DNA from 4 places in the Pseudomonas sp. BR20 genome. Region 2 is predicted to be linked to each of the others. Evidence: predicted binding sites of a transcription regulator. Region 2 holds the regulator's gene; each other region holds the start of a gene.

Region 1 (7,547 bases), 1.3 Mb from region 2:
CCGCCTGGTGCATCAGCGCATCCTTGACCCCCAGGGCAACCCACACGATCTGGCGATGGAAGCCCGCCTGGGCATCGACGACTTCATCGTGCGCAAGGCCAGCGCCGTCATGGGCCTGGGCTTTACGGTGCTGCCGATGATGTACTGCGAAGAGGAATTGGCCAACGGTCGGTTGGTGCAACTGCTGCCGCAATGGTCGTTGCCGGGCGGCTGGCTCCAGGCCGTCTACCCGCATCGCCGTGGCGTGCTGCCGGCGATTCGGGCCTGGATCGATTACCTGGAAGAAGGCTTTAAGAGCTGCGGAGACCGCTTGCTATGAAGATGACCGAAGCACACGTCGCGAGTTTCTGCCTGAGCCTGCCCGGCGCGCGGGAAGACTACAAATGGGGTGGCGTGCGGGTGTTCTCGATAGCGGGCAACAAGATGTTCGCCCTGCAAAATCTGCGCGGCGACTCGCTGGCGTTCAAGGTCGACAAGGAATTGTTCCTCGGCCATGTGGACCGCCCTGGCATCCACCCGGCGCCGTACCTGGCACGCGCGCAGTGGATCATCATGAACACGCCCTACCCGCTGGGCGCCGAGGAACTGCGCGGCTTGTTGCAGCGCTCCCACCAGTTGGTGGTGAGCAAACTGCCCAAGCGCACGCAGGTCGGCTTGCTGCTAGAAAACTGACAGTAGCGTGCCACCGAGGAACAACTGGTCCAGCCAGAACACCTGGTGCAACAGCACGATCACCCAGAACAGCACCTGGTAAGACACCTTGCGCGTCTTGTGCCGGAACACCTGCTGGGCAATCAATGCCCCCGGCCAACCGCCCGCCAGCTCCACGGCGTGGAGGATGTTCTCCGGGGTGCGCCAGCTGTCGGTGCGGGCCTTGCGCTTGTCGCTCCAATACAGGAAGAACGCCAGCACGCTGACCACGCCGTAGGCCGCCAACGGAAGTACCGTTTCACCGCGCAGCCACACCAACACCGAACCCAGCAGCGGCGCCGTGCACAGCAGCACAAAAATCGCCGCTTTCAGACGTGGGTGTTGAATCATCATGCCTTGGCCGCAGCCCAGTCGATCCAACCGAATTGCCACGTCGCCAGGATCAGCAGGCCGAACGCAATACGGTACCAGGCAAATGCCGCGTAGCTATGGCTGGCAATGAACTTGAGCAGGCCCTTGACCGCGATCATCGCGAAGATGAACGAGGTGACGAAGCCAATGGCGAACACTGGCAGGTCCGCCGGCTGGAACAGGTCGCGGTATTTGTAGCCCGAGTACACCGCCGCACCGACCATGGTCGGCATGGCCAGGAAGAACGAAAACTCGGTAGCGGTCTTGCGCGACAGGCCGAACAGCAGGCCGCCGATGATGGTCGAGCCGGAGCGCGACGTACCCGGGATCATCGCCAGGCACTGGGCAAAACCGACCTTGAGCGCATCTTTCCAGGTGATGTCATCGACGCTTTCGGCGTGCACTTCATGCTCGCGGCGCTCGGCCCACAGCATGACGATGCCGCCGATCACCAACGCAGCGGCCACGGTGATCGGGTTGAACAGGTAATGGTGGATCAGGTCGGCAAAGATCACCCCCAGCACCACGGCCGGCAGGAACGCGATCAGCAGGTTGACCGTGAAGCGCTGAGCGTTGCGCTGGGTCGGCAAACCGGTGACCACATCGAGGATCTTGCGCCGGAATTCCCAGACCACCGCGAGGATCGCACCCAGCTGGATGATGATATTGAACGCCATGGCACGTTCGCCGCCGAAGTCGAGCAAATCGGCGACGATAATCTGGTGTCCGGTGCTGGAGATCGGCAGGAACTCGGTAAGCCCCTCCACTACGCCAAGAATCAATGCCTGAATGGCTGTCCAAAAATCCATGCTTCCCCCAAAGGTCATGCCCTGTGGCATGCCTTATCAATCTTTTAATGGTTCACTGACGAGCGCACTGAAGGCCCGGTGTTGACCATGGGTCAATGCCGGTCTGCAAAAATTCTGTGAAAAATCAGGCAGTACTCAGGTTTTGCGATTTCAGGCCGAAAGCCTATCAGACAAGGCGTAAAAGTCGATGCGACGCCCACAATTATAAAAAGCCCGGAGTGACAGGACGATGAACAGTTTGCGTAATATGTCGATCAGCCGACGCCTCTGGTTGATCCTGATCGTCGCCGTGCTGATGCTGATGGCCCTGGGTTTGCTGATGCTCAAGCAGATCCACGACGACCTTTACCAGGCCAAGCGCCAGCAGACCCAGCACGTGGTCCAGACCGCCAGCGGGATCCTGACGTTTTATCACAGTCTCGAAACCACCGGGGTGATGACCCGCGAGGCCGCGCAAAAACAAGCCCTGAGCGCGGTGCGCGGCTTGCGCTATGACCACGACGACTATTTCTGGATCAACGACCTCACCCCCGTGATGATCATGCACCCGGCCAACCCGAAGCTGGACGGCCAGAACCTCTCGGCCATCCGCGATCCCGACGGGTTTGCCGTGTTCAACGAGTTCGTGATCCTCGCCAAGGCCAAGGGCGCCGGCATCATCAACTACCGCTGGCCGAAGCCGGGCGCCGATGCGCCGGTGGCGAAAACCTCGTATATCCAGTTGTTCGAACCCTGGGGCTGGATCATCGGCTCCGGCGTGTACGTGGACGATGTGCAGGCCGAGTTCAACGGCCAGGTGTGGAAGGCCTCGTTTATCGGTCTGGGCATCGCCGTGGTAATGGCCCTGCTGGTATCGCTGATTGCCCGCAGCATCGTGCGCCCCTTGCAGGACGCAGTGAACGCCATGGGTAATATCGCCAGCGGCGAAAGCGACCTGACCCGCAGCCTCGACACCCACGGCCGGGACGAGGTTACCCAGCTGTCCCAACACTTCAACAGTTTCACTGCCAAGCTGCGCCAGGTCGTCAGCCAGTTGCAGGTGTGCGCCAACGCCCTGGGCCAGTCCTCCACGGAACTGGGCAACAACGCGACCCAGGCCCATGACCGCAGCCAGCAACAGTCCCAGCAGATGGAACTGGTGGCCACCGCCATCAATGAAGTCACCTACGGCGTGCAGGACGTGGCCAAGAACGCCGAACACGCCGCCAGCGAAATGCGCGATGCCCAGGCTCAGGCCCAGCAAGGCCAGGTCAATATCGACAGTAGCCTGCAGCAGATCGACCAGCTTTCCACCACCATCAGCGAGGCCGTGGAAGTGATCCGCACCTTGTCCAGCGAAAGCACACAGATCGGTGGCGTGCTGGAAGTGATCCGCTCCATCGCCGACCAGACCAACCTGCTGGCGCTCAACGCCGCCATCGAAGCGGCACGCGCCGGGGAACAAGGCCGTGGTTTTGCCGTGGTGGCCGATGAAGTCCGCCTGCTGGCCCAGCGCACGCAAAAATCCACCGCCGAGATCCAGGCGATGATCGAGCGTCTGCAAGGTCACTCGGAAGCCGCGGTCAAGGTGATCAGCGACAGCCACAGCGCCTCGCAACTGACCATCGAACAAGCCGGCCAGGCCGGTGCCAGCCTCACCGCCATCGGCCAGGCGCTGCACAACCTCAACGGCCTGAATGCGTCGATTGCCAGCGCCACCCTGCAACAGGCCCATGTGGTGGAAGACATCAACCAGAACGTCACCCAGGCTGCGAGCTTGTCCCACAGCACCGCGCTGGCGGCGGAACAGTCCAACGTGGCCAGCGTGCACTTACGCGGGCTGAGCGAGCAGCTCGACGGCCTCTTGCGCCAGTTCAAGGTCTAACACCGCTCCAAATGAGGGAGGGGGCTTGCCCTCTCCCACATTTGCCCTACTGTGTTTTGAAGATTGCTGGCCTCTGGTTACAATCCCCGCCCTCTCCCACTCTCCCAAGGAACTGCCATGTCCGGGCTTGAACTGTTCGCCGCCGCCCTGGGGGTGATCGCTGTCTGGCTGACGGTCAAGCAAAACCCCTGGTGCTGGCCCATCGGCCTGGTGATGGTGTTGCTGTACACCTGGGTGTTCTATGACGTGAAGCTCTATTCCGACATGCTGCTGCAGGTGGTCTACGCCGCCTTGCAAGTCTATGGCTGGTGGCAGTGGACCCGCGCCGGCGAGGTCAGGCAAGGACGCCAGGTCACCCGCCTGGGTTGGCCCGCAATCATGACCAGCATGGTCATTGGTGCGGTCGGCAGCCTGCTGCTGGGCGCTGCGATGGCGCACTGGACCGATGCCGCCCAGCCCTGGCTCGACGCCGCCCTCACCGGATTCAGCCTGGTGGCGCAAATGTGGATGGCGCAGAAACGCGTGCAGTGCTGGCCGCTGTGGATTGCCGTGGACGTGATTTTCGTCGGGCTGTTCCTCTACAAGGGCTTGTATCTCACGGCTGCGCTCTATGCCCTGTTCACCGTGATCGCCGTGCAAGGCTGGCGTGAATGGCGCGCCGACCCGGCGTTGCAACCATGAAGGTGGTCGTACTGGCCGGCCCCGAATCCAGCGGTAAAAGCTGGCTGGCCGCCGAGCTGCACGCGCATTTTGGCGGTTTGATGGTGCGTGAATACGTGCGCGATTTCATGGACCATCACCAGCGCGACACCACCCTGGCGGATATTCCAGCCATCGCCCACGGCCAACTGGCCTGGGAAGATGCCGCCCGCGCCCGGCAGCCGCACCTGCTGGTTCTCGATACGCACCTGCTGACCAATAAACTGTGGAGCCAGACCCTGTTCGGCGACTACCCGGCATGGCTCGACGACGAACTGCTGGCCCGGCAGTACGACCTGCACCTGCTGCTGTCGCCGGATGATGTGGAATGGACCGCCGACGGTCAACGCTGCCAACCTGAACTGGCCGACCGCCAGGCGTTTTTCCAGGACAGCCTGGCGTGGATGCAGGCGCATCGACAGGCGGTGGTGGTCATCAGGGGGAGTTGGGAGGAGCGCCGCACCGCCGCGTTTGCTGCGGTAGAACAGCTGTTGTAGTGAGTGGGCTTGCCCCGCTCACTACAACACCGGGGCGGTTAGTAGCCCAACGACAGGCCGGTATTGCGACGCGGGTCATTCGCTCCATAGAAGCGGTTGTTACCTACCGGTTTACCCTCCAGGGACGGTGCCCCCACCAGGATCGCCGCCAAGTGGTTGGCGTCCTGCGGCCCGGCAAACTTGTGGCCCCAGCTTTCCAGAATCTTCTGGGTGTCCGGGCTGACCGCGAAGGTCTCCAGGTTGGTGGTTTCCGGCATCCATTGCTGGTGGAAACGCGGCGCGTCCACGGCTTCCTGGATATTCATCTTGTAGTCGATGACATTCAGGATGGTCAGCAAGGTCGCCGTAATGATGCGGCTGCCGCCCGGTGTACCCACCACCATCACGGCCTTGCCGTCCTTGGTCACGATGGTCGGGCTCATCGAGGAAAGCGGCGCCTTGCCCGGTGCGATGGCGTTGGCTTCCCCCTGGACCAGCCCGTACATGTTCGGCACGCCGACCTTGACGGTGAAGTCATCCATTTCATCGTTGAGGATCACCCCGGTCTTGCTCGCCATCACGCCCGCACCGAACCAGTCGTTGAGGGTGTAGGTCACCGAGACCGCGTTGCCCCACTTGTCGACGATGGAATAGTGGGTGGTGTTGTTGCCTTCATGGGGTGATACGCCCGGCTTGATCGCCTGGGAATCCCCGGCCTTGTGCGGCTCGATGGCATCACGCAGCTTGGCCGCGTAGTTCTTGTCCAGCAGATGCTCGATCGGGTTCTTCACGAAATCCGGATCGCCCAGGTAGCTGTTACGGTCCACATAGGCGTGGCGCATGGCTTCGATCTGGTAGTGCAGGCCCTGGGCCGAGTGATAGCCCAGGTCAGCCATCGGGTAGCCTTCGAGGATGTTCATGATCTGGCAGATCACCACACCGCCCGAGCTTGGCGGCGGTGCCGAGACTACGTGGTAGCCACGGTAGTCACACTCGATGGGCGCCAGTTCGCGGGTCTTGTATTTGTCGAGGTCGGCCTGGGTGATGATGCCCTTGCCGGCCTGGCTGGAGTCCACCAGGGCCTTGGCGACCCAACCCTTATAGAAACCGTCGCTGCCCTTGGCTGAGATTTCCTTGAGGGTCTTGGCCAGGTCTTTCTGCACCAGCTTCTGGCCGACCTGCAGCGGCTGGCCGTTGTGCAGGAAAATCCCCCGCATATCCTTGTCTTTTTCGAACTCGCCGGTGGCGGTGTGCAGCAGGTCGATATCGCCCTGCTCCAAGGCAAAGCCGTTTTCCGCCAGCTTGATCGCCGGGGCAATCACCTGGGCGCGCTTGAGGGTGCCGTACTTGCTCAGGGCCAGCTCCATGCCGGACACGGTGCCGGGCACGCCGACAGCCAGATGCCCCTTGGCACTCAAGCCTTCGACCACATTGCCGGCCTTGTCCAGGTACATATCAGCGGTAGCCGCCAACGGGGCTTTCTCGCGGAAGTCGAGGAAGGTCTTGCGCCCATCCGCCAGTTGCACGGTCATGAAGCCGCCGCCGCCCAGGTTACCCGCCGCCGGGTACACCACCGCCAGCGCGTAGCCGACCGCCACGGCGGCATCCACCGCGTTCCCGCCGGCCTTGAGTACATCCACGCCGACATGCGTGGCCAAATGCTGGGCGGTCACCACCATGCCATTTTCACCGGCCACCGGGGCCTGAGAAGCCGCTTGCACGCCGCTGACCGTCAATACCAGGGCGGTTGCAATTAATGCGCGGTTGAAGGGTTGGTATTTCATCCATGGCTACTCTAGTTATTGAGACGCACCAAAATAGCCCGCCCCGAATTTAATCCCCAGCGCAATGGCGTTTTTATTACAGAACCTGTCGGTCACAGAACGGAGCGGAAAAAGCCCATGCTATATTTCGCGCCCAAACTGTCCTGCAAGGCGCTTTGACATGGCGATCAAGAAGACCGGAATTCGTGCCCAACAGGCGGACCAGACGCGTTCACGCATTCTGCAGGCGGCGGTCAAGGTGTTCACCCGCGACGGCTATTCCGGTGGGCGCGTCGACACCATTTCCAAGGAAGCCGACTCCAACGACCGCATGCTCTATTACTATTTCGGCAGCAAGGAACACCTGTTCGTCTGCGTGCTGGAACACACCTACGAGCAGTTCAACCACGCCGAAAGCACACTCAAGCTGGACCTGGATGCGCCGGTGCAGGCCCTGCGCGAGCTGGTCGCGTTTATCTGGAACTACTACGTCAAGCACCCGGAGTTCGTGGCGATCCTGAGCATCGAGAACCTGCACCAGGGCAAGCACGCCAAGCAGTCCGGCGAATTGCGCAGGCTGTCGGGGGAAGCGGTCGGCGTATTGCGCCCGATCATCGAAGCCGGCCAGGCCCAAGGCGTGTTCCGCAAGGATGTCGACCTCAAGCACGTGTACTTGATGATCGCCTCGCTGTGCTACTTCTATAACTCCAACCGCCATACCCTCAGCTCATTCCTCGGCGAAGACTTGTCGAACAAAGGGCAGCAGCAGGATTGGCTGGGGTTTATCAGTGACCTGGTGGTGCGCGGCGTGACCCCCCTCCCACCGCTTTAACCCTGTCGTGTCAGTGAGTACCAGGGTTGGCGCGCAGCTGCG
Region 2 (7,547 bases):
TTTCGACACCGTGGTCGACAGCGTTGCGCACCAAGTGGACCAGCGGGTCGGCCAGGGCCTCGACAAGGTTTTTGTCGAGGTCGGTTTCTTCACCCACCAGTTCCAGGTTGATCTCTTTCTTCAGTTGGCGCGCGAGGTCGCGAACCAGGCGCGGGAAGCGGCCGAAGACTTTCTTGATCGGTTGCATCCGCGTTTTCATCACCGCGGTTTGCAGGTCGGCGGTGACCACGTCGAGGTTCGACACGGCCTTCTGCATGGCTTCATCGCCACTGCTCAGGCCCAGGCGCACCAGGCGGTTACGCACCAGTACCAGCTCGCCGACCATGTTCATGATGTCGTCCAGGCGCGCGGTATCGACCCGGACGGTGGTTTCGGCTTCACTGGCCGGTTTTTCCGCGACCGGGGCCGCTGCGGCACGCGCTGGAGCCGGGGCAGCAGCCGGCGCAGGCGCAGGCTTGGCGGCGGGCGCGGCGGCTTTGGCGGCAACCGGTGCCGCCGTGGCCGCAGCGGCGGCTGGGGCGACTTCGGTGAACTTACCCTTGCCGTGCAGATCGTCCAGCAGTGCTTCGAATTCGTGATCGGAGATCAACCCATCGTCCGCAGGCTTGGCACCGGCAGCCGGTGTTGCGGCCTTAGCGGCGACTGCCGGCAAGGCATCGGCCGCGAAGTTGCCCTTGCCATGCAACTGGTCGAGCAACGCTTCGAATTCATCGTCAGTGATGTCGGTGCTGGCAGAAGCGGCAGGCACATCCGCAGCATCGGCGGCGGCACCGGCAGGCGCCACGGCATCGGCAGCGAACTGGCCCTTGCCGTGCAATTGGTCGAGCAAAGACTCGAACTCAGCGTCGGTAATGTCTTCGCTGCTCGGCGCGGCAGCCGGGGCAACGGCAGCCGGCGCTTCGGCCTCGGCCTTGACGGCACTGAGGGAGTTGAGCAGTTGCTCGAACTCGCTGTCCGTCACATCCGCTTCAGGCTCCACCACCGGTTCCGGTGCGGCTTCGACCACCGGCGCTGCCGAGGTATCGGCCGGCTCGGCATAGCGCGCCAGGGCGGCCAGCAGTTCCGGGGTGGCTGCGGTGATCGGGGCACGTTCGCGCACTTCGCTGAACATCCCGTTGACCGCATCCAGTGCTTCGAGAATCACGTCCATCAACTCCGAATCAACGTGACGCTCACCCTTGCGCAGGATGTCGAACACGTTCTCGGCGATGTGGCAGCACTCCACCAGCTCATGGAGCTGGAGGAAGCCGGCGCCCCCTTTTACAGTATGAAAACCGCGAAAAATTGCATTGAGCAGGTTCGCATCATCCGGGCGGCTTTCCAGCTCGACCAGTTGTTCGGACAGTTGCTCTAAAATTTCGCCGGCCTCTACAAGGAAATCCTGAAGGATCTCTTCATCGGCGCCGAAGCTCATGTGGGTGCTCCTTAGAAGCCTAAACTGGATAACAGGTCATCTACGTCATCCTGACCTGACACAACGTCTTCACGTTTATCGGCATGAATCTGCGGACCTTCACCCTTGGCGAGATGTTTTTGTGGATCTTTTTCAGAGAGGATCGCTTCGCGGTCATGTTCGATGCCGGCAAAACGGTCGACCTGGCCGGCCATGAGTACCAATTTGAGCAGGTTGCTTTCCACTTCGGTGACCAACTGGGTCACACGCTTGATCACCTGACCGGTCAGGTCCTGGTAATCCTGGGCCAGCAGAATGTCATTGAGGTTGCTGGAAACCGTGCGGTTTTCCTGCTCACTGCGTGACAAAAAACCCTCAACCCGACGGGCCAGCTCACGAAACTCTTCTGCACCGACTTCACGGCGCATGAAGCGGCCCCAGTCAACGCTGAGCGCCTGGGCTTCCGTGGCCATGCCGTTGACCAGGGGCGTGGCGTTTTCCACCAGGTCCATGGTGCGGTTGGCCGCCGCCTCAGTCAGCCTGACCACATAGGACAGGCGTTCGGTGGCGTCGGTGATCTGCGAAATCTCTTCGGCCTGGGGCATGTGCGGGTCAATCTGGAAATTGACGATTGCACTGTGCAGCTCGCGTGTGAGCTTGCCCACTTCCTGGTACAGGCCGCGGTCACGGGTCTGGTTAAGCTCATGGATTAACTGCACCGCGTCGCCGAAATGGCCTTTTTCAAGGCTGTCGACCAACTGGTGAGCATGCTTTTTCAGGGTCGACTCAAAGTCGCCCTGTGACGTTTCTTTATGCTCCATAGCTCCCCCGCGATGGCATCAGCCGTGGATGCGTTCGAAGATCTTTTCGATCTTCTCTTTCAAGGCCTGTGCAGTGAATGGTTTAACCACGTAACCGTTGACCCCGGCTTGGGCGGCTTCGATGATCTGTTCACGCTTGGCTTCGGCGGTCACCATCAACACGGGAAGGCTGCGCAATTTTTCGTCGGCACGCACGTGGCGCAACAAGTCGATACCGGTCATGCCCGGCATGTTCCAGTCCGTTACCAGAAAGTCGATGCTCCCGCTGTTGAGGATCGGAATCGCCGTAAGGCCATCATCCGCCTCGACCGTGTTTGTGAACCCCAGGTCACGCAACAGGTTTTTTATGATCCGCCGCATCGTTGAGAAGTCATCAACGATGAGGATTTTCATGTTCTTGTCCAATTCGACCTCCAAGCAGTCTTAAACGCGCCCAGCACCTGGACGCGCCATTTCAATCAACAGGCATACACAACAAGGACTGCCAGGGGCACCACGGGTCGAACCCGCGAAGGCCAATCACCTTCGCGGTATCGCTTTGCAGTGCTCCCCACACTGCCTGTCAGCGCGCTCGCCACTCTCCCAAACGCCCCCGCAAGCGGGCCGCGCACTGGCTGTGCAACTGGCTGACACGCGATTCGCTGACCCCCAGGACCTCACCGATTTCCTTGAGGTTCAGCTCTTCGTCGTAGTACAGCGCCAACACCAACCGCTCACGCTCCGGCAAGTTGGCAATGGCGTCCGCCAACGCCCCCTGGAAACGCTCATCTTCCAGGTCACGCGACGGCTCCATATGCGTGCTCGCGCCGTCCTCATGCAGCCCTTCGTGTTCGCCGTCCTGCAACAGGTCGTCGAAACTGAACAGGCGGCTGCCCAAGGTATCGTTCAAAATCCCGTAATAATCGTCGAGACTCAATTGGAGTTCGGCCGCAACTTCGTGATCTTTAGCGTCGCGACCGGTTTTTGCTTCAATTGCACGAATTGCGTCACTGACCATGCGTGTATTGCGGTGCACCGAACGCGGCGCCCAGTCACCTTTGCGCACTTCGTCGAGCATCGCACCACGGATGCGGATCCCCGCATACGTCTCGAAACTCGCGCCCTTGCTCGCGTCGTACTTGGTCGACACTTCGAGCAGGCCGATCATGCCCGCCTGGATCAGGTCTTCGACCTGGACACTGGCGGGCAGGCGTGCCAGCAGGTGATAGGCAATCCGCTTGACCAGTGGCGCATAGCGCTCGATCAACTCGCCCTGGCTGTCACGGGCAGACTTCTTGTATGCGTTATAGCCGTTCGCTGTCATAGCACCGGTCCTGCGCTCGTCTGATGCACCAATCGCTCGACGAAAAACTCCAGATGCCCCCGAGGGTTGGCAGGCAACGGCCAGGTATCGACCTTCTGGGCAATAGCCTTGAACGCCAATGCGCATTTGGAACGAGGGAACGCTTCGTAGACTGCACGCTGCTTTTGCACAGCCTTGCGCACACACTCGTCGTAGGGAACTGCACCGACGTATTGTAAGGCGACATCGAGAAAGCGATCCGTGACCTTGGTCAACTTGGCGAACAGGTTGCGACCTTCCTGCGGGCTCTGGGCCATGTTGGCCAGGACGCGGAAGCGGTTCATGCCGTAGTCACGGTTAAGTAGTTTGATCAGGGCGTAGGCGTCGGTGATCGAGGTGGGTTCATCGCAGACCACCAGCAAGACTTCCTGCGCCGCGCGCACGAAGCTGACCACGGACTCGCCGATCCCGGCGGCGGTGTCGATCACCAGCACGTCGAGGTTGTCGCCGATGTCACTGAAGGCCTGGATCAGGCCGGCATGCTGCGCCGGGCTCAGGTGCACCATGCTCTGGGTGCCGGAGGCGGCCGGCACGATACGGATCCCGCCAGGGCCCTGGAGCAGCACATCGCGCAGCTCACAGCGCCCCTCGATCACATCGGCAAGGGTGTGTTTAGGCGTCAGTCCCAGCAGAACGTCGACGTTCGCCAGCCCCAGGTCAGCATCCAGCAGCATGACGCGACGGCCAAGCTCTGCCAGGGCCAGGGACAAATTCACTGACACGTTAGTTTTTCCGACGCCACCTTTGCCGCCGGTCACCGCGATCACCTGTACGGGATGCATGCTGCCCATTTTATTTCTTTACCTTGTCTTGCTTAGACGCAGGCTACATGGCTTGGCCGCGTGAATCGCTTGCAGACCATCGATGTAGGTACATTTCACGGTGTTCATCGCGCCTCAACCCACCCGTTTTGCCGGGTTGTGGTAAAGGTCGGCGAACATATCGGCCATCGCTTCCTCGCTAGGCTCTTCTTGCATTTGCACGCTGACGGCGCGGCTGACCAACTGATGACGGCGCGGCAGATGCAAGTCATCCGGGATGCGCGGCCCGTCGGTCAGATAGGCAACCGGTAGTTCATGGCTGATAGCCAGGCTCAACACTTCGCCCAGGCTGGCGGTTTCATCCAGTTTAGTCAGGATGCAACCGGCCAGACCGCAACGCTTGTAGCTATGGTACGCAGCGGTAAGAACCTGTTTCTGGCTGGTGGTTGCAAGCACCAGGTAATTTTTCGATTTGATGCCACGCCCGGCCAGGCTTTCCAGTTGCATGCGCAACGCCGGATCACTGGCTTGCAGGCCGGCGGTATCGATCAGCACCACACGCTTGCGCAGCAGCGGATCGAGCGCGTTGGCCAGAGACTGGCCCGGGTCGACGTGGGTGACCGGCACATTGAGGATGCGGCCCAGGGTCTTGAGCTGTTCCTGGGCGCCGATGCGGTAGCTGTCCATGCTCACCAGCGCGATGTTATTCGCGCCGTACTTGAGCACATAACGCGCCGCCAGCTTGGCCAGGGTGGTGGTCTTGCCCATGCCGGCAGGGCCGACCATGGCAATCACGCCGCCCTCTTCCAGGGGTTCGATTTCCGGGGTGCTGATCATCCGCGCCAGGTGGGCCAGCAACATGCGCCAGGCCTGGCGAGGCTCTTCGATTTCGGTGGTCAGGGCCAGCAGGTCGCGGGACAACGGGCCGGACAGGCCGATGCGTTGCAGGCGGCGCCACAGGTTGGCCTGTTGCGGTTTGCTGCCTTGCAATTGGGTCCAGGCCAGCGAACCCAGTTGCACTTCCAGCAGTTCGCGCAGGCCGTTGAGTTCAAAACGCATCGAGTCGAAGACACGCTGGTCAACTGCGGCGGCCGGGGCTGGCGCAGCAGGACGCGGCGGTTCGATGAACGTTGGCTCAACCAGCGGCTCGGCGGCGGTCAGCGGCAGGCCGGCAAACAACTGGCGATTGGTGGTGGCATCGCTGTCGCCACGCATGCTCAGTTCAGCCTGGGCCGAGACGATGCGCGAAGCGGTCTTGCGCAGCTCGTCTTCAAGTTCCATGTTCGGCACACGCGGCGCCAATGCCGAGGGGGTGTAGTCCAGGGCAGCCGTCAGCTCGACACCGCCGGCAATACGACGGTTACCGATAATCGCGGCATCGGCGCCCAGCTCATCGCGGACCAGTTTCATGGCCTGACGCATATCGGCGGCGAAAAAACGCTTAACTTGCATAACCCACTACCCTCAGCCGTTGGGCCCTACTGTCGCGACGATAGTCACTTGCTTGTTGTCAGGAATTTCCTGATAAGCCAAGACGTGCAAATTCGGTACTGCCAGACGTCCAAACCGCGACAACATCGCCCGGACCGGACCCGCCACCAGCAGAATCACCGGCTGGCCCTGCATTTCCTGGCGCTGTGCGGCGTCGATCAACGAACGCTGCAGTTTCTCAGCCATGCTTGGTTCCAGCAGAACGCCCTCTTCCTGGCCTTGTCCTGCCTTCTGAATACTATTGAGCAATATCTGTTCCAACCTTGGTTCCAAGGTGATCACAGGCAGCTCGGAGTCAAGCCCTACAATGCTTTGCACGATTGCGCGGGACAATCCGACACGCACCGCCGCCACCAACGCGGCGGTATCTTGACTCTTGGCGGCATTGTTGGCGATAGCCTCGGCAATGCTGCGGATGTCGCGTACCGGCACCTGTTCGGCCAGCAGCGCCTGCAGCACCTTGAGCAGTTGCGACAACGACAGCACGCCCGGCACCAGTTCTTCCGCCAGTTTTGGCGAGGCCTTGCCGAGCAAGCCCATCAATTGCTGGACTTCTTCGTGGCCGATCAGCTCGTGGGAGTGCTTGTAGAGAATCTGGTTGAGGTGAGTGGCGACCACGGTACTGGCGTCCACCACGGTGTAGCCCAGGGACTGCGCCTGGCTGCGCTGGCTGATTTCGATCCACACCGCCTCCAGGCCAAAAGCCGGATCTTTGGCGGTAATGCCGTTGAGGCTGCCGAACACCTGGCCGGGGTTGATCGCCAGCTCGCGGTCCGGGTAGATCTCGGCTTCGGCCAGGATCACGCCCATCAGGGTCAGGCGGTAGGCACTCGGGGCCAGGTCGAGGTTGTCGCGGATATGTACGGTGGGCATCAGGAAGCCCAGGTCCTGGGACAGCTTCTTGCGCACGCCCTTGATCCGCGCGAGCAACTGGCCACCCTGGTTGCGGTCCACCAGCGGAATCAGGCGGTAGCCGACTTCCAGGCCGATCATGTCGATCGGGGTCACGTCGTCCCAGCCCAACTCCTTGGTTTCCTGGGCGCGGGCTGGCGATGGCAGCAGTTCCTGCTGGCGCGCAACTTCTTGCAGGGCCTGGACCTTGACCGCATTCTGCTTTTTCCAGAACAGGTAGGCACCACCGCCCGCCATGGCCGCCATGCTCAGGAACGACACATGGGGCATGCCCGGCACGATCCCCATGATCGCCATAATGCCCGCCGCCACGGCCAGGGCCTTGGGCGAAGCAAACATCTGCCGGCTGATCTGCTTGCCCATGTCTTCGGAACCCGAAGCACGGGTCACCATGATGGCGGCAGCTGTAGATAACAACAGTGATGGCAATTGCGCCACTAAACCGTCACCGATGGTCAGCAAGGCGTATACCTTGCCCGCATCGCCGAAAGTCATGCCGTGCTGGAAGATCCCGACCGCCATGCCGCCGATCAGGTTGATGAACAGGATCAGCAGGCCCGCGATGGCATCACCGCGCACGAATTTGCTGGCACCGTCCATGGAACCGTAGAACTCGGCTTCCTGGGCTACTTCCAGGCGGCGCGTCTTGGCCTGGTTCTGGTCGATCAGGCCGGCGTTGAGGTCGGCATCAATGGCCATCTGCTTGCCGGGCATGGCGTCGAGGGTAAAGCGTGCGCTCACCTCGGAAATCCGCCCGGCGCCCTTGGTCACCACCACGAAGTTGATGATCATAAGGATCGCGAACACCACGATACCGACCACGTAGT
Region 3 (7,547 bases), 1.6 Mb from region 2:
TCGGCCAGGCACGATGCGGCGTAAGGCACCTGCCCTGAGTTCAGGCACACCGAATAAAAACCGTGCTCCCGGGCTTCCTCGCACAAGGTGCGAATCTGCTCACGGGAGGCATCGGGAGCCAGCAAGGTGTGATCGATGTACTTGGCCAATGCTGCGGGTTGAAGAGTGTTCATTTAACGAGCCCTTGCCTGTATGTTGCGAATGATCGTGTGCCGCCTGTCACAGCGCTCACACTAATACGTTACAATAATAACACTAAATGTTACTTATCTAACACAAACAATCAAGCCCTGGAATACTCGTGGACAGTAGAAAAGCCGAGCGACTCAAGCTTATCCAACAAGCCTTGCAGGACCAGAACGCCATTCACCTGAGGGAAATGGCGGCGCTGCTGGAGGTTTCGGAGATGACCCTGCGCCGCGATCTCAACCACTTCAGCGATCACCTGCGCCTGCTGGGTGGCTACATCACCCGCGTCGGCAGCGAGGTCAGCGATTACCGGGTTGCCGAGCAGGACACGCGTCACGTCGAGGAAAAGCGCCGCATCGGCAAACTCGCCGCGCGGCTGATCCAGCCCGGTGACACGGTGTTTTTCGACTGCGGCACCACCTCCCCCTTTGTGATTGACTTCATCCCCGATGAGCTGGAATTCACTGCGGTGTGCAGCTCGCTGAACGTGCTGCTTAAGCTGCATGGCAAGCCCAACTGCCACATCGTGTTGTGCGGCGGGACCTTTCACCGCAAGAACCAGGTGTTTGAAAACACGGCCGAAAGCAGCATCCTCGACAGCGTGCGCCTGACCTGGGCCTTCGTGACTGCCGCGGGTGTCAGCCAGGAATTCGGCGTGACGTGCTTCAACTTCAACGAGGTCGAGGTCAAGCAAAAGGTCATGCGCCAGGCCCAGCAACGCGTGTTGCTCGCCGACTTCAGCAAGTTCGACACGGTGCGCACGGCTCACTTCGCCACCCTGGAGGACTTTCAGTACGTGGTCAGCGACAAGAAAATCCCCCGCAGCTACAAGGAAGCCATCCAGGCCCACGGCGCGCAATTGCTGGTTTAACCCAGCAACCGCAACCGTTCCTGCGCACTCAGATAACCGGTGGTCACACTGAACGAGGCGCTGGCTCCCGCCGCCAGCAGACGCACGTGGCCTTTGGCTTTCTCGGCGTTATAGCCCTCGGGTTCGCACGTGGATGGCAGCACGAACGCCGCCACTTGCTGATCCGGCGTGTGCAGGATCCAGCGTGCGGCGTGCTCGAATTGTTCGGGCAGATAGCGGGTGTAGAACGCCGCGCCATCGGGGTGATCCAGCAGGAAATGCGCCTGGCCGGTGGCATCTGTGCCGACGCCGTCGAAGAAAAACACGATTTCAGGGTCGTACAACGCCGGCTTATCGAGACACGTCAACTGCCCGGGCTGCTCAGCCAATTGCGCCATGTAGGCGCTCCAGTCCGGCGTCGGCTTGACGTGGTCAGGAATACTGGTACGCAGGCGCAGGCGCTGCATGCCCAATGGCTCGACAAACCGCGCATCGGCAACAAAGGCGTAGTTCATGTGGGCCATGTACATCAACTCCATAGGCTTGCCGGCCAGGTTCGTCACCTCCATGTCGATATCGAACAAAGCCGAGTCGGCGCGCAGGGTCACGCTGGGGCACGCCCGGTAGCGATCGCCGAAGCCCTTGGCGTATTGATAGCGACCGCCCAGGCGCACAAAGCCCTCGCCGATTTCCAGCCACGCCGAGTCCATCGGGGCGCAAGGCATTTCGCCATGCAAGGCGTGGGTGTCATCCGGCGCCGGGCAACCGTTGCGCAGCAGGCCACTGTGAAACATGAAGCAGCCATAGGTATCGATGACCGTCGGGCTGGGCCGAGGTTGCTCGAACAGGTTGCTCATGGTCAGGTCGCAGCCGTCGAACACCGCCGACCAGATCATCTGCCCTTGATAAGGCAGCACCACCAGGCGTCCACGGCTGTTCTCCAGGCTCACGGCCAGCACGCCGGACGGGTAGGTCCAGGCGCTCACCTTGAAATCCTCAGACTGCAACAGGATCTTTTCCTGCTCGCTAAACACCGCGGGATACAGCGGGATACGCGTGTTCATGAGGCCACCGCCGCTGCTGCGCCCGAAGGCAAGGTCGCGGATTGGCGCATGCATTTGAGCGCATACATCACGATCACGATAAAGCACAGCAACGGCACGCTGTAAGCCAGTTGCATGTTGCCGCCGCTGGCGTCGGACAACAGGCCCTGGAAGATTGGAATCACCCCGCCGCCTACGATGCTCATCACCAGCAATGAACCGCCGACGCCGGTGTCTTCACCCAGGCCATCGATGGTCAGGCCGTAAATGGTCGGCCAGCACGGGCCGAGGAAAATACTCACGCCGACCGCTGCATACACCGCCGAAATGTTCGGCACCAGAATGGTGTAGGCCAGCAGCACAATGCACAGCACACCGTAGATCGCCAGGACCTTGGCCGGGTGCAGGCGGCGCATCAACAGGTTGGCGATCATCTTGCCGACAAAGTAGGCGGCAAAGGTGGTCAGCAAAAACCATGAAGCGCTGCGCTCGTTCATTCCACCCATTTGCATGGCCAGGCGAATGGTGAAACTCCACACGCCGACCTGCGCGCCCACGTAGAGAAACTGCGCCAATACGCCAAAGGTAAAACGCGGGTTACGCCACAACCGACCCAGGCTTTGGCGCAGGCTGCCAGGCTTGCTGTCAGCGGGTTTATTGCCCTTGCAGGCGGGGAATCGGGTGATGGCGACCAGGATAAACATCAGCACCAGCACGGCAATCATCCACTTGTAGGGCAACAGCGTGGACTGGATCATTTGCAACTGCTGCACAGCGGCCTCGGAGGCGCTCATCTGCGTCAGTTGTTCCGTGGTGGCGTCGGTGTCCTTGAACATCACGAAGCTGCCGACGTACACCCCGGCCATCGCGCCGAAGGGGTGGAAAGTCTGCGAGATGTTCAAGCGCCGCGTCCCGGTTTCCCGCGGGCCCATCAGGGTCGAGTAGGTATTGCAGGCGGTTTCCAGGAACGACAGGCCGGCGGCAATCACAAACAACGCCAGCAGGAACATGCCGTACTTGGCCGTTGACGCCGCCGGGAAAAACAGCAGGCAACCGAACATGTACAGCAGCAAGCCGATCAGGATCGTGCTCTTGTAGCTGAAACGACGCACCACCATCGCCGCCGGAATCGCCACGAAAAAGTAGCCCAGGTAAAACGCCGATTGCACAAAGGCGGTCTGGAAATCACTGAGCAAAAACGCCTTCTTGAAGTGTGCGATCAGCACGTCGTTCATGCTCGCCGCCGCGGCCCACAGGGCAAAGATGCTGCACAGCAGGATAAAGGCGAACCAGGGCGTGCGGTTCAGGTAGAAACCATCGGGTGTCTGTTGCAGCGCAGGTTTGTTCATTATTGTTCTCCGGGCTGGTTTGAGAGTGTTACTGCTGTTGCTGGAAACGAGCGAACGCTTGGCTGTCGGGATAAGACGTCTGGGTGCCCAGCGCCATGACTGAGCAGGCGGAATACGCCACGGCCTGTTCCATGGCCTGTCGGATACCGCCGTCGCGGCTCCAGTGCTGAATAAAGCAACCGATAAAGGCATCCCCGGCGCCCGTGGTGTCACGTGCCACGACCTTTCGGCCCGGCACCCGGAATTCCCCCTCCTCTCCCACGTACAACGCGCCGTGTTCGCCGAGGGTGACGATCACGTGGCGAATGCCGCTGGCCACCAGCGTGCGCGCGGCGCGTTGGGCGGCATCCGGCGAGTCCACGACCTGGCCGGTGATCAACGCCAGTTCCGATTCGTTGGGGATCAGGAAATCCAGCAACGCGAGGTGCTCCCCACTCAGGCCGGCCAGGGCCGGTGCCGGATTGAGCAGCACCGCGATGCCGTGCCGATGCGCAAATTCGATGGCGTAGTAGACCGTCTCCAGATTGATCTCCAACTGCAGCACGATCAGCGTGCACTCGCGCAGGTTGGCGGCCGCCGCGTCGATGTCCGCCGGCAACAAATGCGCATTGGCGCCTTTGACGATCAGAATGCTGTTGTGGGAGTCGGCCCGCACAAAAATCGGCGCGACGCCGCTGGAAACCCCAGGCACCCGCTGGACATAACGGGTGTCGATACCAAAACGCTGGAAGTTGGCCAGGGTGTTGTCGGCAAACATGTCGTCGCCGACCTTGCTCAGCATCAGCACCTGCGCCCCAAGCTTGGCTGCCGCCACCGCCTGGTTCGCCCCCTTGCCGCCACACCCGAGGGCAAAGCCAGGCGCTTCCAGGGTTTCGCCCTGGGCTGGCATGCGCTCGATGTAGGTGATCAGATCCACCATATTGCTGCCGATGACTGCGATCTTGCTCATTGCTGTTCCACCTTGTTGCAGCACGACCAGGCAGGTCGTGGCGCTCTTGTTTTGTTATTTAAATAACATTGCATGTGAATATTCAATCTTTTTTTGCAGTGACTGATCAATGATCCTTGCGGGTGGGCCGGTGGACCGGGCAAAAAAAAACCGGCCCACAGGGGGCCGGTCCATAAAGCGTTTATCAGGTCTGTGTTGCGTTACAAGCTGAAGCGATCCACGGAATGCGACAACTTGCCGGCCAACCCGGCCAGCTCATCGGTGGTCGAGGCGGTTTCTCCGATGATACGGCTGTTGTTTTCCGACATTCCTGCAATCATCTCCACCTGGTGGGAGATTTCGTTGCTGGCCAGGCTTTGTTCACCGATGGTGCGCGAGATGTCGTTCACCAACTCGGTCGTATTCAGGGTGGCCTGCAGAATATCGCGGATCGCTCGCTCCACCTCGGCAGTCACCGCCATGCCTTTATCCACCTGGGTGACGCCCTCCTCCATGCTGGTCACCGCTTCCCGGGTGTTTTGCTGGATACGCCCGACCATGTTGGCAATTTCCTGGGTCGAGGCGCTGGTGCGACCCGCCAGGCTGCGAACTTCATCGGCGACCACCGCAAAGCCGCGCCCCTGTTCGCCGGCGCGGGCGGCCTCAATCGCGGCGTTCAGGGCCAACAGGTTGGTTTGGTCAGCGATGCCCTTGATCACTTGGATAATGCTGAAGATCGCCTCGGACTCCTTATCCAGCGTACGAATGACCTGGGCCGATTGCTGCGCTGAACGGGCAATGCCGTCCATGTCCTTCACCACCTGGTGGATCACCCGGCCGCCGTCCTTGGCCAAGGCTTCAGCCTGGTTGGCCATGTCCAGGGCACGCCCGGCATGTCGGGTAATCTCTTCGATACTGGCGGTCATTTCACTCGCCGCTGCCGCCATGGTGCTGGCGGCCGCGCTTTGCTGCTGACTGCTGCCAGCGACTTCATGGCACCCCTGGCTCAACCGTTCGCTCATGCCATTGACGCCATGGGCATTACTGCGCACCACCTCGATCATGCCGCGTAGATCTCGCTGCATGATGGCGAGGTTGCGGATCAACGAACTGGCTTCGTCCTTGCGCTTGGGTTCGACGATCGGCTCGCTCAAGTTGCCACGGGCGATACTCGCGGCGATGCGGCTGGCGGTCTGCAGCGGCCCCATGATGCTCAAGATGACCCAGCGCCCTTGCGCCAGCAGCAGTAACAGGCTGGCGATCAGCACGGCGGCCAAGGTTAAATTGGCGTGACTGATGGTCTGCCGCGTACTGGTGCTGGTCAGTTGGGTATTGCTCTCGATCAGCTCGCTCAAGGCCGCCATTTGATCTTCCAGCTGGGAAAACGCCTTGTTGAAGGTGTCCAGTTCCCCGCGAGCGGCTTCAGGATTGTCCAGGGCCAACGCGACGATGCGCTCCGCGGCACTGATGTAGGTGTCCAGGCTGGGTCTGATTTTTTCCAGGCTGGTCTTGATCGTGGCCTCCAGCGGCAGCTTAAGGTTGTCCCCCAGTACCTCTCTGAAGTGCTCGGCGTGTTCCTTCAACGAAGTGTTGACCTCGTCCTTGCTGCTGATGCTTTTCCCCAACCCCACGAGCATGGCGGAAAACACGTCGGCGCGCAGGGCGTCGTGCATCATGTCGGCTTCCATATGGTTGCGCAGGACCGTCATGCTCACCTCGCTATCCTGCACCGCCTCGCTCATCCGGGCGTTTCCCAGGTAGCCGGCCAGGCTCATGACCAGGGCCGTGAGCAGCCCGGTGGCAATCAATAACATCAAGCGTAATTTGATCGTCATGCCCACATCCCCATACCCGACAGTCAAAGCAACGTTCTTACCGTTATCGGCATCAATCTCAGTTAGTGAAGCCTAAGTTTGCAGATCTGCGCGAATCCCTTAATCTGATCGACTTTTGCTCTGCCCGGAACTGCCCATGTCTCGAAGTATCGCCCACCTCGCCCTGCTGCTCGGGCTGATCACCGCCGTCGGCCCGTTCGCCATCGACATCTACCTGCCCGCCCTGCCGACCCTGGGCGCCAGCCTGCACGCCTCGCCGGCGGCGGTACAGATGAGCCTGACAGTGTTCTTCATGATCATCGGCGTGTGCCAGCTGTTCTACGGCCCGATCAGTGATGTGTTCGGGCGCAAGCCGCCGATTTACGCCGGGCTGCTGATCTTTGCGGTGGGCAGTATCGGCTGCGCGCTGGCGCCTACCATTGAAGTGCTGATCGGCTTTCGTGCCGTGCAGGCGTTCGGTGCGTGTGCCGGGATGGTGATTCCCCGCGCGATTGTGCGTGACCTGTATACAGGCCATGAAGCCGCGCGGCTGATGGCCTTGCTGATGCTGGTGATGAGTGTCTCGCCGATTCTCGCGCCGCTGGCCGGCAGCCTGGTTATCTCTATCTGGAGTTGGCGTGAAGTGTTTGCCGTGCTGGCGGTGGTGTCCGTCGCGTGCCTGGTCATGACCATTGTGCAACTGCCTGAGACCCACCCGGCCGAACGGCGTTTGGGCAAGACCCTGGGCACGGCGTTCGCCAGCTACGGTGCGTTGCTGCGCGATCCGGTTTTTATCGGTTTGTCGGTGGTATGCGGTTTTGGCCTGGCCACCTTCTTTGTGTTTATTGGCAGTGCGCCGTTCGTATATATCGAGTACTTCGGCCTGACACCGACGCAATTCAGCCTGTGTTTTGCGCTGAACGCTGCGTCGTTCTTCGCCATGAGCCAACTCACCGCTCGCCTGAGCGCCCGCTTCGGCCTGGCGCCGCTGATTCGCTGGTCGGTAACCGCGGTGGCCGCCGTCATGATCGTGCTGGCGGCCACCACGCTGTGGGTCGATAGCCTGCCCTGGATGATGGCGCTGCTGTTTATCGGCTTCGGTTTTCTCGGCCTGCTGTTGCCGGCGGCCGGGGTGCTGTCGCTGGAGGATCACGGCACAGTGGCGGGCTCCGCCTCGGCCCTGCTGGGGGCGATCCAGATGATTACCGCCGCAGTGTCGATGACGCTGGTCGGGGTGTTTGCCGACCATACACCGGCGCCGATGCTGACAGGCATCGCGTTGTGTGCCGTGGCGGCGATGCTCACCGTCCTGTGGACCTTGCGCCGTCTGCCGACGCACTTGGCGAGCGCCCCACCCTCCTCCTGAGGGGTACC
Region 4 (7,547 bases), 200 kb from region 2:
GTTGAGCGCCAGCAAATTGGTCTGCCCGGCGATCTGCTGGATCACCTGCACAATCGACTGGATACGCAAACTCGACCCCGCCAGCGTGCGCGCGCCCTCCACCGCGACATCCGCCTGGCTCGACAGCCCCTCCACCGTGGCCCCGGCCTGGGCAGACACCGTGTTCTGCTGGCCAATCGTGCCCACCAGTTCGTCCATCGAAGCGTGCAACTCACCGGAGTAATGCTTGAGCTGCGACGCGATGTCCTCATGCTGACGCTGGGCATGGGCCAACACCAGGCCCAAGTCGGCCAGGCCTTCGAAGACTGGCAGGATATTGCGGTCCAGGCCTCGGGTATTCAGGGTATTGCTGAAGTCATTGTTCTTGTACGCGGTAATCTGCTTGACCACCACATGGTTCAACCCTGCCAACTTCTTCACCTGGCGCCGTAGGAAAAATGCCTTGAACTCGCCGTAATGGGCGATGAAATTGTCCACGTATTCGTCACTGAAACTCGCGTCCTTGGCCACCCGGAAGAAGAAAATCGCCGTCAGCGTCTGGTTCAGGTTCAAGCCCAAAATCTCCCCGAAGGTCGAAAACCCCGCCAACGGCACATCCCCAAAAATGCCGGCCATGCTGCCCAGCTCGGCGCTGTTGTTCAGCCGGCGCAAGATGCAGTCATTCAAAATCCCCGCCACCGGCTGGCCACCCTTGCCGCGCAGGAACTGCTCATAGTCTAGGCGCGTCGCCTCACGCAACGGCGTACGCCGCACCATCACCAACTCCTCGCCCGGCGCCACGTCGCAAAACAACTGCACGATCTGCTGTTCGAAGTCGATACGCGCGATGGACCGCACAAACAACTCACTGCCCACCCGAATCGCAAACGAATAGTCCGCCAGCTTCGACTCCAATGCCTGCGGCGCACAACTGAACGCATCACACAGCGCCTGCACCATGCTCTTGATATTGCCGCTGCTGTCGATCACCTGGTCAATCGTGCGGTCCTCCACCGACGCGGTCAGCACACTGAAGGTCAAATCCGCCGGTTTAAAGTTCTGGCTCTTGAACACCCCAAATCGCACATGGGCCGCCGTCTTCAAGAACACGATCTGCGCATGGTTCTGATAACTGCGCTGGCCGTCATGAATCAGCGTCTTCTGGAAGTCCGACTTACCCCCGGCCGATCCCCCTACAAACAAACACGGAAACCGCCCCGACTCATACAGCGCCTCCATAAAAAACGACTCCGACGCCGACAACCCATCGAACACCACATACGCCAACGTATCGCGATGATCGATCGACGTACGCACCTGCACCCGCTTGATATTGGCCACCAACTTGGCAATCCGCTCCTGCATTCCCAACCGCTTGCCGCCACCGCGAATGTCCTCACACTCCAACGGCACCATCACCACCTCGGCCGAGGCGATCAGACTGTCGTCGAACAACTGCAACACGACCCGGTCCCAGCGCTCGCCAGTGGCGCAATACAGCGAACCGGGCGCGTTGCAGAGTTCGCCGGAGGTGGTGCATAGGCTGATGGTGGACTGGGGGAAACGGCGTTTGAGCTTGGCCGCGATGGCGTCGATGTCCAGATGCGGCGAGATAAAGCCGGTGATCAGGGTGGGGGTGATACGCAGGGCAGTGAGTGAGGCGTCCAGGTCGTTGGCAGTGCTGGTGAGCGTGGCGGTGCCTTGACGATCGGCCCGGGCTTTTTTTAGAAGGGAGAGTGGGTTCATGTGGTGGACTCGATCGAGTGGTGATGCAGGGGGTAGGCATACGGTTAGTAGGGTTATCGGCAGGTTGGGTGAGGACTGGAGGGGGAGGGTGGGGGATGCGACGGATGGACGCGGGTGTAGGGAGTTTTCCTATTACTGATAGGGGCTGCTTTCGGCCGATTGTGTTGAAAAAGTCGGCTTTCCCGAAACACTCGAATATTTAGGGATGAAAACACCTCAGTTGCACGCTGCTCTGCGAAATCCGAGTCCTGAGCCTTCTGCCAGAAATTCAGATTTCAATCTCAGGTGCGTACTTTTCTGGCGCGGAATTCGAAGCCGACTTTTTCAACAGAATCGACCAAAAGCAGGCGCTCAGAGCAGGAGCGTCAAATCAGCCCCTATTCTTCCCTTGTGGGTGAAGGGCGCCCGCCTGAACGGGGCATCATGTAAGTGAATGAGTCTTCGCCCCTTTTCTTGATTAGATCTGTTCCTGGGACATTTAGTTGACGCAGGTCACCGCACATAGGGAAAGCAGTGTGTAATTCTCCTGATGGCAAAAAAATATCAATTTGCCATTGAATATGCTTTTTTTGACCTTAACTAGAAAGTGGCCCGATTCAAAATCGATCAAAGACAAGAGCGAGAGATGACCCAACCTGCTGACGTGCTTCTGAGCGAAGCAGCTACTCCTGAGAATTTCGACGATGAGAATCTGGCGGCCTGGCTTGAAGGTCGTTTGAGCCAAAAGCATCGCGTGGCATTTATTCATGCCGGATATCTCTGCAAGGTGTTCGACCTTGATGCCCCCTGCCAAGTTCTCTATCCCGCTGATCCTGGGAAGGCCGCTACAGCTTCCCTGAAAAAGCTTGTTGGCAAGAAATTACTCCTCAGCCTTGAGCTTCCGTTTGAAGAGCTCATTGATGTTCAATTCGCTTGCGACGATTGGACCTATTGCTCTGTACTGGATAAAGCGTCGGTAAATGTGCTTGTTGCCACGCGAGATGGTTTGCTCGGGAAAACCAGTGGAAGGGGAGCAGAAATTTCAGAGAAAACGGCGCAGAAAGTATGGGCTGATGCCGGTGCCAGGTGCATGTTTCATGGTTGCAGCAAAGATTTGTCAGAGGTTCCTCTGTGGACGAAAGCAGCTCGGGTGGGATATTTGGCCCATATCGTCGCCTCGGATCCCGCAGGACCTCGGGGTAACCAGGCTGACTCTCACCGTCTTGCTGACAGCCCAGACAACATCATGCTGATGTGCGATGAACATCATCGTTTAATTGATTCTTTCGCCCCTCAGTACTACACCGCAGACGTGCTCAATGATATGCGTCAGCTTCATCGGGACACGGTTCGAAATTATCTCGATTCGTTGGCATTTCCCTATACGAAAGCGGTGACCCTGCACGCCAATCTGGCAAATGTACCGACCTACTTCCATGACTCTGAATTGATTGAGGCAATCGTTGCTACAAGACGGGCGATGTCGCCAGGGGTCATCCATTACGTTCGCCGGAAATCTCAGCGCGATGACCGTCATATCCCAGAATTCTGGCATCAGTATCTGAGAGAGCATGAGAACCAGATCAGGCAGCTAGTTTCAGGTTTTGACTCGAGTAGCAGCTCTAATACTGAAAACTTGGCTGTATTCCCGCTCCACCATATCCCGACTCTGGTTTTAGCTGGGCGCGTGATGGGCGAAGCTCAGGCTATTCAGATATTTCAGTACGACCGATCCCGAAGAAGTTGGACGTGGAACCCACAGGCTAAGTCTCATCCTCAGGGGACGTTTAGCGTAAGTTCGCTTCCGGCGGCCCATGCTCCAGAGGTGCTTATTACGCTAGAGCTTACGGCCCGTGTAGATGAGGACGCGCTTCCAACCAAGATGAAAGAGAGTTTGGATTCTGGTCGTTTGCCTTGGATTCGCGTCATATCGTCCAAGACGGGCTTCGATTGCATTGGGCATCCGGATGATCTGGATCAGTTCATGCAGGTTGCTCGCAGGGCGATCGTTCACGTTCAGGATGTGATGAGGGTGCAAAAGGTGCATTTGATTGTTGTGAGCCCCGCGAGCGTGGCCTTTCGTTTTGGGCAAATGCTGCAGGCGGGTCACCATCCTGCTTACGTCGTCTATGACCGGTCCGGTCGGGACTACGACTTTACTCCCGCATTGTCGATTACTGGCCACCATGTCTCCGCCACTGATGGGCAGCAGACTTTCACTATTCCTCTTCGATAGCTGCCTAAACGAGCCCGAGACTATGAGCACTACCAAAAGCGCAGAGCTGGTGAACTATGCCGAGCGGACACGCCCCGCTCGGTTAACAAATTCTTTTGAGGCGTTCGTTGGCCTAAGAAAGGGATTCGCGACAGATTCGCGAGATGAGCTGTTGAAATACAGCCACTGGGCCAAAGCTCTCAATGAGGCCAATTTGCACATCACTGTGCGTGAGGATGAAATTGGTGCTGCTTCAGATGCCTACCAGAAGGTAGCTGAGCATTTGGCCGCCAATCTCTCTTGGCCTCCCGAAGCAATATTGATTCGGACGCAAGGTTCCGTAAGTACTAAGACCTTGATTCGTTCGCCTAATGGTGGTGAGAAGTTCGATATTGACGCGGTGTGCCAAGTGGATATCTCTCGAGTCGAAGCTACGAATCCGATGGGTTTCTTCGAGTCCATTGGTCGAGCTTTGGTGGAGTTGGAGGCGCAAGCTAAAAGGCGTTGCTGGAATCTGCCCTTTCCTAATGAGCGCTTTTACCTCGAATTTACTCCCTCCGTACCTCTGAACACGATACCGACCCAGACGCTGCAAGCTATGGCTCCGCGATACAGCGCTTCGCGATACGCGAAAACCGCACTTGCGGTCGTAGATACCCCTACCAAAGACTGGAAAACCTCGAACCCGGCGGGGATAAGTCAATGGGTAGACGACACGGCGAAGAGGCCTCTCATTCTGGAGATTGCGATGGAGGCGTATGCGGCTGATCGAGCAAGAGCCAGCGTTTCTCCTGTGCCTGACCAGACGGTAGAGATCACCGATACCCTCCGAGTAGCCATTCGCCTGTTTAAGCGCCATCGGGATATGTGTGCGAAGCGTCAGATCATTGATTCGAGCACGAAACCAATTTCCGTCATTATCGTGACGCTACTCACTACTTGCTATGAGGGGTTTGCTGACTTAGGTCGATCCTTTGAGCACCCAGTAGAGTTGCTGGCCGCGCTCGCGGACCTCCTGCCTCACTTGGTCTTGAAGCTTGACGGTAAGTACCGAATTGATAACCCGACAGTTGAAGGGGAAAACTTCGCGGAGAAGTGGAACGATGATGATGGCGAGCGCTACAGATCGTTCAAGACTTGGTGCGACACGCTTTCGGCAGACCTTAAAACGATTCTTGCGTTGACCGATCAGCAGGCTGTTGCGAAGCAGGTGCGTGAGGTTTTCGGAATCCCCGCCCCGTCAGGTGGTGGCAGCGGTCTCCCTAGCATTCAGCCTCCAGCGCCTAGAGCAACACCCGCAACCAGCGGTTTGGCATAATCTTTGGGGAACTGATGGGATTAGATCTTACCTTTTTGCGTGAGCAATTCCCGGCTTTACAGCCCGTCGCAGTAAGTCGGGAGGCTGGCGCTACTGCATACCAACTGTCATTGCCCTCTCTTCCACAGGAGAGAGCGTTCAAGTGGGTAGAGTTGCGCCTGCCTAGGGGGTTTCCCGAGCATGGCAGAGCATTTATCCAGCTATCTCCCGATGCAATTCTGCATGTACCGCATCTTGATGGGGCGGGAGTGCTCTGCATTGGGGGAGAGCCTGGGCCTGGTCTGGGTTACTCCGCAGAGGAGAGGATTTTACTGCTCTTACACTCCTACTTGGAGCAGTTCCTAAGACCATGGCTGAATGGTGATCTGGATGAAGATTTTGGGGCTGAAGCGCTCAACTATTGGGCGATAGAGGTAGCACGCGCGCGTTCGAACACCGACCCAGTAAGCGCGGTGTGGACCGTTGACTCTCCTCCTACGAAGGCAATGGTTAGAAATGGGCTGCTATTAACCCCAAGGCGGGTCATTATCGCAGCCGATGAGCAGTTGGGAATTACCAATCGCGTGGTGCAATCCATGGGACCTTCAGCTACGCAGCGTATTGGGGTTCTGGTAGCGGATATTCCTATTTCAAGCACTTTGACTCCTTCGACTTGGCCCCGCTCTATGTCTGACTTAGAGCGCATCCTTAAAGGGAGGCTTTTCCCAGCAGACTACTCGAAGCTTCAACAGTGCCGAGGCCGTCGAGAAAGAGGTATGCACTGTGTAGCTCTTTTGAGGAACGCTGAGATCGCCTTTGCCTACCTGCTTCCTGGGGGGCCGCCAACGGTTTTGAACGTGCACCGAGGCAAGAAAACAGTTCCTTCTCCACGTAAACCACTTCCGCTAATGACATCTCGTTTTGACCCAGAATGGACAGTAGGACGAGGTCAGCATCCAGAGGTTAGTTGGCGTCAGGCCAAACACGTTGTGGTTTTTGGTGCCGGAGCTCTAGGGAGCCCTACCATTGACCATCTTGCTAAGGCAGGGGTTGGACGGATATCCGTGGTGGATGCAGACACCATGTCTTCCGCGAACATTGGCCGGCACCTACTTGGCGCTGAGTCAGTCGGCCAAAACAAAGTGGACGCTCTCGCGCAACGGATCAACTTGGGATACCCCGCGACAGAAGTGCTTCCATGCGCGATGACTACTGCCGAATGGTTAAGGCAGAACACTCTGGCAGATGTGGATGCCGTCTTAGATCTCACCGGTGAGCCTGATGTACGAGTACAGATAGAGCGGGCGCGATTGAATCATCCGTGCCCACTATTGATTGGCTGGATGGAACCTTACGTGGCTGCCGCCCATGTATGCGTATTACCAGCGAGTCAGCAATGGTTCCAAGGGGCTCAGGATCCGATGTTGGAGCTCCAAGCAGTGCTATGGCCGAACGAAGTGATTCAACAGGAGCCTGGGTGCAGTAGCCGCTTCCAAAGCTACACAGCTATGGCCGCTGCTCACGCGGTGGCGTTGGTTGGTGAGTGTGCGCTGGATATGATCGACAACACTGAAGCGAGGGTTAATTCGAGGGTGATGAGCTGGGTGCGTGGTCAGCATTTTTTGGACAGGCACTGGCCTGGGCTTACACATCGGGAGTGGGCCAAATCCGCTAGCGAGCACGATGGTCTTACAATGATTCGGCAGTTTCCATGAGTAGGATTTTTTTCTACCCAGACAATACCCGTTATGTTCTATTCACCGATCAAGCTTTACTGCATATGTATGCCCATGCTCAAAGGAGGTTATGGCAAAAAGAAGCTGGGGGAGAGATATTCAGTTTAGAGCCCAATGCCAGTGGTCTAGTGATCCATACGGCTAGAGGGCCAAATCCAGGTGACTATCGGCGGAGATGCGCTTGGAGTCCGGATACAAGGGCTTCCGATCGGGATAGGCAGAGCGAATATACGCAGAACCGGCATGCAGTCGGTTTATGGCATACGCACCCAGAGTCCCTGCCTTCACCCTCCGGCCGAGACCACAAAACTACCTGTGAATACCTCGAATCGTATGGAGGGGATAGATCTCACTATCTCATGGTGATCATTGGTAATCAGGGTCGTATCCCTGTGATGGCCGTATGGGTTGCCTCGCACAAGTCTATGAATAAATGGGCACAGTTAAGCGAAATATCGAGCTCTGAGATAGGGTAAGTATCAAGCTGATGAACCCAAGGTAACAGCCACGTACTCACGGTGCTCGAGGCAGTGGTAAGCGATGATAGTTAGCTCTGCGGCTGCAAATTGATCGCTCGAATCAGGCGAAATAGCTC

The links. The regulator FliA, encoded in region 2, starts transcription of late flagellar genes. The targets are predictions, from matches to a motif close to CTAAAGTTTNNNNNNNNNNNGCCGNTAA.
Region 1: the regulator FliA is predicted to act here: its motif matches at 2,006-2,033, upstream of ACHPFG_RS17000 (methyl-accepting chemotaxis protein).
Region 3: the regulator FliA is predicted to act here: its motif matches at 5,349-5,376, upstream of ACHPFG_RS15435 (methyl-accepting chemotaxis protein).
Region 4: the regulator FliA is predicted to act here: its motif matches at 1,779-1,806, upstream of ACHPFG_RS21910 (methyl-accepting chemotaxis protein).

The regions. Positions count from the first base shown of each region.
Region 1 covers NZ_CP172012.1:3,662,224-3,669,770, forward strand. The annotation lists gene ACHPFG_RS16980 (LysR substrate-binding domain-containing protein) at 1-319, shown strand, start outside; gene ACHPFG_RS16985 (MmcQ/YjbR family DNA-binding protein) at 316-672, shown strand; gene ACHPFG_RS16990 (DUF1294 domain-containing protein) at 661-1,044, opposite strand; gene ACHPFG_RS16995 (undecaprenyl-diphosphate phosphatase) at 1,041-1,871, opposite strand; gene ACHPFG_RS17000 (methyl-accepting chemotaxis protein) at 2,101-3,735, shown strand; gene pnuC (nicotinamide riboside transporter PnuC) at 3,853-4,416, shown strand; gene ACHPFG_RS17010 (AAA family ATPase) at 4,413-4,931, shown strand; gene ggt (gamma-glutamyltransferase) at 4,970-6,694, opposite strand; gene ACHPFG_RS17020 (TetR family transcriptional regulator) at 6,855-7,505, shown strand; gene ACHPFG_RS17025 (molybdopterin cofactor-binding domain-containing protein) at 7,516-7,547, opposite strand, start outside.
Region 2 covers NZ_CP172012.1:4,971,046-4,978,592, forward strand. The annotation lists gene ACHPFG_RS22805 (chemotaxis protein CheA) at 1-1,414, opposite strand, end outside; gene ACHPFG_RS22810 (protein phosphatase CheZ) at 1,426-2,214, opposite strand; gene ACHPFG_RS22815 (chemotaxis response regulator CheY) at 2,233-2,607, opposite strand; gene fliA (RNA polymerase sigma factor FliA) at 2,777-3,517, opposite strand; gene fleN (flagellar synthesis regulator FleN) at 3,514-4,347, opposite strand; gene flhF (flagellar biosynthesis protein FlhF) at 4,453-5,769, opposite strand; gene flhA (flagellar biosynthesis protein FlhA) at 5,782-7,547, opposite strand, start outside.
Region 3 covers NZ_CP172012.1:3,337,803-3,345,349, reverse strand. The annotation lists gene deoC (deoxyribose-phosphate aldolase) at 1-173, opposite strand, end outside; gene deoR (DNA-binding transcriptional repressor DeoR) at 302-1,060, shown strand; gene ACHPFG_RS15450 (aldose 1-epimerase family protein) at 1,057-2,103, opposite strand; gene fucP (L-fucose:H+ symporter permease) at 2,100-3,431, opposite strand; gene rbsK (ribokinase) at 3,460-4,380, opposite strand; gene ACHPFG_RS15435 (methyl-accepting chemotaxis protein) at 4,581-5,306, opposite strand; partial or broken gene ACHPFG_RS15430 (MCP four helix bundle domain-containing protein) at 5,439-6,194, opposite strand; gene ACHPFG_RS15425 (multidrug effflux MFS transporter) at 6,331-7,539, shown strand.
Region 4 covers NZ_CP172012.1:4,771,143-4,778,689, reverse strand. The annotation lists gene ACHPFG_RS21910 (methyl-accepting chemotaxis protein) at 1-1,725, opposite strand, end outside; gene ACHPFG_RS21905 (SAVED domain-containing protein) at 2,351-3,940, shown strand; gene ACHPFG_RS21900 (hypothetical protein) at 3,963-5,237, shown strand; gene ACHPFG_RS21895 (HesA/MoeB/ThiF family protein) at 5,252-6,931, shown strand; gene ACHPFG_RS21890 (Mov34/MPN/PAD-1 family protein) at 6,928-7,428, shown strand; gene ACHPFG_RS21885 (3'-5' exonuclease) at 7,500-7,547, opposite strand, start outside.